Regions from separate parts of the Variovorax sp. 350MFTsu5.1 genome, predicted to be linked through region 2. Evidence: riboswitches for the same ligand, from Rfam matches in the RefSeq annotation. Region 2 holds a riboswitch; the other holds the start of a gene.
The links. A riboswitch is a leader RNA that binds a small molecule or an ion and turns the genes downstream of it on or off. The one in region 2 is predicted to bind cobalamin.

Region 1 (4,421 bases), 1.0 Mb from region 2:
CGTGGTGCCAGGCCATCCAGCCCTTGTAGGGCGTGACCGAGCCGTTGCGGAAGCGCCGCCGCAGGCGCACCCGCAGGATGCCGACGACGATGCCCGTCACCGCCGAGACGATGCAGGCGGCCGACAGCCACACCACCACGTCGTGCCACAGCGGCGGATCGGCGCGCAGCGGCGTGAAGTAGATCCAGTGCGGCACCGAGCCCAGCCAGTTCCAGAAGCGCTCGGAGCGCGTGGTGTCGCGCACCACCTCGCCGTTGCGCTGCGACACGTAGAGCTCGGTGCCCGCCGCATCACCGACTTCGATGCGGTGCAGCGGACGCAGCGGGTTCAGGCCCTGCGGCACGGTCCACTGGTCACGCTCCAGCGTCTCGGCCCAGCGGGCGCCGGCATGGCCTGAGAAGTCGCGCGCGATGGCCTCGGCCTGCGCGGCATCGACCGGGCCGGGCACGCGGCCGTCGCGCGCCGAAACCGTGTGCCGCCCGCCGCGCGCATCGACGATGCGCCAGACGGGGCCGGCGCCGGCTCCGCCCTGCATCTCCAGCACCATGCGGCGCGGCGGCTGGGCGCGTGCCTCCTTCGGCAGCGCTTCGAGCGCGGCCGAGGGCGACACCGCTGCCTGTCCGAAGCGCAGCGGCGAGAGGCCCGCGAGGCGCTCCTCGTCCGTGAGGTTCGGATACCCCACGTACATCATCACCACGCCCGAGACGAACCACATGACGAACAGCAGGCAGCCGCCGATGCCCAGCCACCGGTGCGTCCAGTAGAGCCCGTGCCGGATGCGCGGCCAGGCGCGGCGCCATGCGGAGGTCATGCGTTCGTCCTGCCCGCGTTCGTCAGAAGTTGACCAGCGCCGACAGCTCGAAGGAGCGCGGGCGCCCCAGCAGCCACTGGTTGCCGCCGTTCGAGAACGACACCGGATAGCGCCGGTCGGCCAGGTTGTAGGCACGCAGCGCGAGCTTGAGCGACGGGTTCGCCTGCCAGCTCACGCCCGCGTCGGCCACGGTGTAGGAGCCGATCTTTCGCGAATTGGCCGCGTCGACCTGGCGCGGGCCCACGTAGCGCACACCGACATCGGCTTCCCACTGCGGCAGGAAGCGCCAGGTGAGCCAGAGGTTGGCGGCCTCCTCGGGCACGCCGGTGGGCGTGTTGCCCGCGCGAGAGACCAGCTTGCCGCCGACCACTTCGTTGAAGTCGTCGTAGCGCGCGCGCAGCTTGGCGACATTGGCCTCCAGCCGCAGCGTGGAGGTCAGAGCCAGGTCGAGCGTGGCTTCGATGCCTTCGGAAGACTGCTTGCCGACCTGCTGGGTGACAGTGGGGTCGATGGCGTCGCGCGAGAGCAGCTTGTTCTTCTCGATGCGGTAGGCCGCCACCGTCCAGGCACCGCGGTTGTCCGCGAGCTGGCGCTTGTAGCCGACCTCGACCTGCCTGCCGGTGCTGAGATCGAAGGCTGCCTGCGAGGCCGAGGTGGTCACCAGCGAACCCAGCGGATCGGCCGCGCGCGCCACCTGGGCGTAGAACGACTGCGAGGCGTCGGGCGCGTAGACCACGCCGAGGCGGCCGGTGGCGTACTCGAAGGTCTTGCCGAAGTTGTTGGCGGCGTTCTGCAGGTCGGTGCGCGCGATCTTCGCGTGGTCCCAGCGCAGGCTGCCCACCAGCGACCACTGCCGGTTGAAGGCCAGCTTGTCCTCGGCGAAGAAGGCGTAGGTGCTGGTCCTGGTCTTGTAGCGCGGCGTGTAGGCCACCGGCGATGCGTAGTAGCCGGGGCTGAAGACGAAGGGGTCGACCACCGAGCGGCCGCCGTAGGGCGAGTCGTTGATGTGCGTGAAGTCGATGCGGTTCACGTCGAAGCCCACCAGCACCTGGTTGGCGAGGCCGAAGAGGCCATGCCTGAAGGTGGCGTCGGTGCGGTTGCCGATCTGCTCCTGGTCGTGGCCGATCTCCAGGTAGTCGCCGCGCGTCACGCGCCGGGTGGTGGCGCTGTAGGTGTAGGTTTCGCTGTTGCGCCAGTGGCGCTTGCTCTCCAGGCGGTAGAGCTGGTTGCGCACCGTCACGGCGTCGCTGGGCGTCCACTGGGCGTCGAGGCGGGTCCACTTGTCGCGGTACTTGATCCCGGCGTCGTCCACGTTGTAGTTCTGGCGCAGGGTCTGGCTGCCGAGGCGGCCATCGATCAGCGGCACGCCGTAGTAGCGCTGCGGCGACTGGCGGCCCTCGTCGTGCGAGAGCGTGAACTGCAGCTGCGGCGACACGTCCAGCCGCACGGCGGCGCTCACAGCCAGGCTCTCGGCCTCGCCACGCTGCATGAAGCCGTCGGTGTTGCGCTGGCTGATGTCGAAGCGGTAGGAGAGCCTGTCGTTGATCGCCCCGCCGCTGCCGAAGGCCACCTGCCGCGTGGCGTCGGAGCCGAGCGTGACCAGCGCTTCATTGCGGATCGGCCCGCGCGCGGGCTTCTTCGGCACCACGTTGATCGCCCCGCCGATGGCGCCCTCGCCGTACATCACCGAGGCTGCGCCGCGCAGCACCTCGATGCGGTCGGCCGACCAGGTGTCGAAGGGAAAAGTGACGGTGCCGGCGCCCGCGTAGAGGCGCGTCCCGTCGAAGAGCTGCATCACCGAGCCATGGCCCAGGAAGCCGCGCGCTCCCAGTGCGGTACCGCCATTGCCCGGACCGGGCGAGCCGGTGATGCCGGTGGCGCGGGTGACGGCGTCGATCACCGAGACGTCGCCACGCGCGCGGATGGTGTCGCCCGTCAGCACCTCGACGCTGGCCGGCGTCTCCAGCGGCGTGAGGCCGAGGCGGCTGCCGGTCTGCGTGGGCTCGTCGATGGCCAGCGGCGTGTGCCGCTCGGCATCGACCTGGATGGGCTTGAGCGTCTGGCCGTCGGGCGTCTGCGCGAAGACCGCCGCACAGGGGCCCACGGCGAGCCCCCAACCCAGTGAAAGACTCGAAAGACCTGAAAACCGCGCCCAGCGTCGCAGCCGTTGTGGCGACGCTCTTCTGCGATCGCTCCCTCGCGACGCATGACCCATGAAACCTCTCCTCCAGCCTGCGTCCCCGCAGGCTCCTGACCGTTGAAGGACGTGGCGGAAGAGGCGAAAGGGCTGCGGCGGCCCGCGGCGGGCGCGGTAGGCGGCTGGCCCGGACACGCACTCCCGCAGCGTCCGAAGGCGGTTGCGAAGGCCGGTATCCGGGCTTGCGGAGTGCCATTGCGTGCTGTTGGATGCACGCAGTGGCGGAAGCCCTCGCCTTCCCACGCCCAAGCGCAGTGGCTGCCCATGCCAATCGAGGAGGCACGAGCCCGAGGGGTTCCAGATCCGCTGACCGTTGCGGGGGCAGCGCAGGAATCGGCGCGTCCATCGATCTCCAGAGAGAACGACGGCGCGGCTCACCTGCTTCCCGTTTAACCCCGTCGCCGTCGATCAGATGGATGGCGTGCGGGGCACCTTCGAACCGTGTGGTCCGGAACGGCGAGTAACCAATGAAAACTGCCGAACCGGAACGGCGGGATTATAGGTAGCGCCCCTCGGGGGCCGGCCCCGAAGCCGGCCGCCAGGCTCAGGAGGCCGGCTTGCCGTCGGGCCCGAACAGCCGCCGCATCATGGCCACGCCCGCCACCAGCGCGTTCGAATAGGTGGCGTAGGGCTCGTGGGCAGCCTCCAGGGGCACGTAGACATGGGTGGTGTCGCCGGGAGAGCCCTCCACGGCCTCCATCAGCACCCAGTAGAACTCCCCCTCCTCCAGCTCATGGACGGTGAGTGCGATGTTTCTGGGAGAAGGCATGGAGCGAGGATGGCGTTGCTTGCTGACTGCTGAATGAATTGAACAGGCCAGGAAGGCGGGCGGTTGACAGAGCTTTCGGGGTTCTCCTACAGAGGCCCCTGCGGGTGCGACCTAATGTTGTATCCAGGGACTTCCACAAGAACCAGGAGGCAGCATGAAGCACTTCACCCTTGAACCCCGCATGCGCTCGAGCATCGGTGGCGCCTTCTACCCCACCGGCTACTCGATGGTGATGTTCCCGAGCGCGGAAGATGCCGACCGCATCGGCCACCGGCTGATTGAAAAGGGCGTCAGCGGCGACGAGGTCTACCTGCTCCCCGCCGAGACCGTGCTCAGCGAGATCGTGCCCACGGTGAGGATCGCCGACGATCCGCTGCCGTCCGCCGGCACCGACGCGGCAACCGTGCGAGCCTACGCCAAGCTGGCGCGCGAGGGCCACACCGGGCTGCTCGTCAGGACCAAGGACGGCGCGGCGGCCGAGCAGATGATGGAGCTGGTGCGCACCGTGCCCTACTCGATCGCCCAGCGCTACCGCACGCTGGTGATAGAAGACCTCTGAGCCGGGCCGGCCTGACCGGACTTCAGGCCGGCACCGCCATCGACACCGCGCGCTGGACCACGTCCCGGGCCATGGCCTGGGCGAG
Region 2 (4,421 bases):
ACGTTGCCCGAGGTGCTGTTGTAGCCGTCGCGGTCGGGGCTGGTGAAGCCGTCCTTGGTCACGTTGCGCTTGCTCACGGGCTGCACGTTGTAGCCCTTGCTCTCTTCATGCGCCACGCCGAAGGAATAGTCGAAGAGGCCCGACTTGCCGCTCACGCCGCCTTCGATCCTGCGCAGCCCCTTGCTGCCGAAGCCGATGCCGGCGTAGGGCGACACGCCCTCTTCTCCTCGCCTGGTGAAGAGCTGGATCACGCCGCCCACGGCGTCGGAGCCGTAGACCGCGGCGGCCGGGCCGCGCAGCACCTCGATGCGGTCGATCTGCGACAGCGGAATGCCTTCCCAGCCGGCGCCGCCGGTCGATTGCGAGTCGATGCGCACACCATCGAGATACACGGCTGTGAAGCGCGTCTCGGCGCCGCGGATGAAGAGGCTGGTGGTGTTGCCCACGCCGCCCGAGCGCGAGATCTCGATGCCGGGCACTCGCGAGAGCAGGTCGGCCACGCCGGTCGCGCCGCTGCGCTCGATGGCGTTGCTGTCGACGATGGAGACGTCTCCCACGAGCTCCGACAACGCCTGCGGGGTGCGGTTGGCGGTGACCACCGTCTCGCGCAGGGTGGAAGCCTCCTGCGCATGGGCCAGCCCGCCGAAGGCGGAAACCAGCGCCAGCGGCAGGCAGGCGTGGCGGAAGCGGCGCGCAGGAGCGCGGCCGCGGAAAGAGCAAACACGGGAAATCATGGATCAAGCGAACGAACGTCAATACCCCTGGCCGGCCTCCCCGCCGGCGCCTGGGCGCAATGGCCGCGCATGCGTTCGTCATTCATCTTCGACGCATGCGGCAGCCGCCTTGTTGGCCGGTATCCGGGCTGGCAGAGCGACTCCTTGCCGCCTTCCCAGACGCCTGTTTCAGGGCATCCAGTGGCTTCGATGGAAAGGGGTTGGCGCCTTGCGGCACCGTCTGCTTGACCGTTGCGGGGGCAGCGCAGGCGGCTTCGGCCTTGTTCCGGCAAGAACCGGGGCGTTCACTCCTGCTTCCCGTTGAACTGCGCCGTGCGAACCACGGCGCGAGCACCAACGGCGGTGATTTTATGCGCTGGCCAACGGGGCTTAAGTCGAAAGTTGCGGCACCGCTAACATCGACGGCCATGATGCAGCCCGCCTCGGTCTTCCTGAATCTGCGTTCGGCGCTGCAGCGTCTCTTCGGTGTGTCGGGCTGGCAGTCGATGCTGCTGTGGTCCATCGTGGCGGGGCTGCTGGGGACGCTGGCGACCGAATTCTTCCGCGCGGCGCTGCTGGCCTTCGAGCACCTGGTGCTGGGACCTGGCGAAGGGCTCGTGGCAATGGCCAGGCAACTGCCATGGTGGGCACGCATCGCCTGCCCCACGCTCGGCGGTCTGGTGGCGGGGCTGCTGCTGGTGCTGGCCAGGCGCGTGGCTTCGCGCAGCGCCACGTCGGACTACATGGAAGCCATCGTCCTCGGCGACGGGCGCATCCCGGTGGCGCAGACGCTGGCGCGCAGCGCGTCGTCGCTGGTGAGCATCGGCACCGGCGGCTCGATCGGGCGCGAGGGCTCGATGGTGCAACTGGCGGCGCTGGCTTCCTCGCTGCTGGGACGGGTGTTCCGCTTCCCGGCCGAACGGCTGCGGCTGCTGGTGGCCTGCGGCGCGGCGGCCGGCCTCACTGCAGCCTACAACGCGCCCATCGCGGGCGCCTTCTTCGTCGCGGAGATCGTGCTGGGCTCCATCGCGATGGAGAGCGTGGGGCCGATCATCATCGCCTCGGTGGTCGCCAACGTCGCGATGCGGGCGCTTCCGGGCTACCAGCCGCCTTACAGGATGCCGCCGTTCCCGGAGATCCACGGCACCGAGGTCGTGCTGTTCTGCGTGCTCGGCGTGCTGCTGGGCTTCGCGGCGGTGGGCTTCCTGCGTGCGCTGCAGGGCAGCCGGGCGCTGTTCTCGCGGCTGCCGCTCGCGCTGCCGTGGCGGCTGGCGCTGGGCGGGCTCGTCATGGGCGCGGTGTCGGTGCCGATGCCGGAGGTCTGGGGTAACGGCTACAGCGTGGTCAATTCGGTGCTGCACACGCCGTGGGCATGGACACTGATCGCGACGGTGCTGCTCGCCAAGGCGGTCGCCACCATGGCAACGGCGGGCTCGGGCGCGGTGGGCGGCGTGTTCACGCCCGCGCTCTTCTTCGGCTGCATGATCGGCGCGCTCGTCGGCCAGGGCGTGCAGGCGCTGTGGCCAGCGGCGAGCTCGGCGCCTTTCGCCTACGCCATCGTCGGCATGGGCGCGTTCCTGGCGGGCGCCACGCAGGCGCCGCTGATGGCGATATTGATGATCTTCGAGATGACGCTGAGCTACCAGGTCATGCTGCCGCTGATGGCCGCGAGCGTCATCGCGTATTTCGTGGCGCGCTCGGCCAACGCGGGCTCGATGTACGAGATCACGCTGCATCGCAATGCGCAGCGCGACGACCAGATGCGCCTGCGAGGCCTGCACATGCGCGACCTGGTGCAGCCGGCGGAAACGGTGGTCGGCCCGCTGGCGGACCGCGAGGCGATGAGCAGGCTCTTCCTGCAGTACCCCGTGAAGTACCTGTACGTGGTGGACGCGGACAACCGCTATCTCGGCGTGGTGCCGCTCTCGTCGCTCGGCACGGCGCCGCAGGAGACGACGGCCGGCGCCCTGCTCTCGCAGGCGATCCTGCCGATCACCGCCGACACCGGGCTGGGCGAGGCGCTGCAGCGTTTCCTCGACCACCTGGGCGAGCGGCTGCCGCTGATAGAGAGCGCCGCCAACCCGGTGCTGCTGGGCGTGGTCGCCAAGAGCGCGCTGCTGGCCACCTACGTGCGGCTGAGCGAAGCCTGACCACCGGCTCAGGGGTTTGATCGGCGAGCGCCAAAGCCGCAGAATCCCGGGCACGCCGGGCGCCGCGTCCGGCCTCGGCGGGACCGCCTCCCCGGGAAACTACAATCGCCAACCATGCCCGCCTCCAGCCCCATCGACCAGATCGCCGAGCGCGTCGAACGACTGCTCGTGCGTCACGAAGAGGTGCAGCGCACCAACGCGCTGCTGCAGGAACAGGTCGATGCGCTCACGCGCGAACGCGACGCCCTGAAGTCGCGGCTCGTCGCGGCCCGCACGCGCCTCGATGCCCTGCTCGAACGGCTGCCGGCTGAACCACCTTCCGAAGATTCCCCCGCATGAAGCAGATTGAAGTACAGATCATGGGACAGAGCTATCTGCTCGGCTGTCCCGACGGCGGCGAGGCGCAGCTGCGCGAAGCCGTCGACCGCGTGGATGCCGCCATGTGCAAGATCCGCGACGCGGGAAAAGTCAAGGCCCGCGACCGCATCGCGGTGCTGGCATCGCTGAACCTGGCATTCGACCTCGCCGCGCAGCAGGCCGCCGCCACCGCGGCACCCGCGCCTGCTGCCGCGCCAGCCGATACCACAGAGACCGACCCGAAGGCTGCCCAGCTCATTCAAAGACTCGATCAGGCCCTGGCGGGCGATGGACATTTGCTCTGAGCGGGTTCCGCCGGCAGGGCTGCAGCGGTAAAATCCGAACTGTCTGCGGTGCGCGTTGGGCTTTATATGTCCTTGTTCCAATGCTCTACGGAGCCGGGCTTGGTAAATCGCTCGACGGGTGTGATCATCTCGCGTCAGATGAACCCGAAGTCCTGCTGCCCTCGCCCACCTGAACCCCGGTTCAGGATGCGAGTCCGGCGCCCACTTGCAGACACCTAATTCCGCCACGGCCCCCTGCACAAACTGCTCGGGGCCGTTGCTTTTTGCGATACAGAATTTCCGTGAACGTCTCCAGCCTGCTCGACCCCATCCTCATCGCCGAACTCGCCGCCCTCGGGCTCGGCACCGGTTTCCTCGCAGGCCTGCTGGGCATCGGCGGCGGCATGCTGATGGTGCCGTTCATCACGATCATCATGGGCCACCGCGGCGCGCCGGCCGATCTCTCGGTGAAGATGGCCATCGCGACCTCGATGGCGACCATCATCTTCACCTCGGTGTCGAGCGTGCGCGCGCACCACAAGCGCGGCGCGGTGCGCTGGGACATCGTGCGCCGGCTCGCGCCCGGCATCGTCATCGGCAGCCTGGTGGGCAGCCTGGGCGTGTTCTCGCTGCTCAAGGGAACGGCGCTGGCGATCTTCTTCGCGCTCTTCGTGGGCTTCTCGGCCACGCAGATGTTCCTCGACAAGAAGCCCGCGGCTTCGCGGCAGATGCCAGGCACGGGCGGCCAGCTCGCGGCGGGCGGCGCCATCGGCTTCATCTCGGGGCTGGTGGGTGCCGGCGGCGGCTTCATCAGCGTGCCGTTCATGACGTGGTGCAACATCTCCATCCACAACGCGGTGGCCACCAGCGCGGCGCTGGGCTTTCCGATCGCGGTGGCGAACGTGCTGGGCTATGCA

Region 1: it holds a riboswitch for cobalamin, as region 2 does, so the genes downstream of both, ABL843_RS12535 (TonB-dependent receptor) here and ABL843_RS17210 (TonB-dependent receptor domain-containing protein) in region 2, are expected to answer to the same signal.

The regions. Positions count from the first base shown of each region.
Region 1 is NZ_CP157620.1:2,783,437-2,787,857, reverse strand. Features, by position in the region: gene ABL843_RS12540 (PepSY domain-containing protein) at 1-811, opposite strand, end outside; gene ABL843_RS12535 (TonB-dependent receptor) at 834-2,915, opposite strand; cobalamin riboswitch at 3,158-3,459, opposite strand; gene ABL843_RS12530 (hypothetical protein) at 3,553-3,777, opposite strand; gene ABL843_RS12525 (hypothetical protein) at 3,932-4,336, shown strand; gene ybaL (YbaL family putative K(+) efflux transporter) at 4,359-4,421, opposite strand, start outside.
Region 2 is NZ_CP157620.1:3,791,238-3,795,658, forward strand. Features, by position in the region: gene ABL843_RS17210 (TonB-dependent receptor domain-containing protein) at 1-734, opposite strand, end outside; cobalamin riboswitch at 831-1,087, opposite strand; gene ABL843_RS17215 (ClcB-like voltage-gated chloride channel protein) at 1,142-2,863, shown strand; gene ABL843_RS17220 (hypothetical protein) at 2,978-3,202, shown strand; gene ABL843_RS17225 (cell division protein ZapA) at 3,199-3,525, shown strand; gene ABL843_RS17230 (sulfite exporter TauE/SafE family protein) at 3,807-4,421, shown strand, end outside.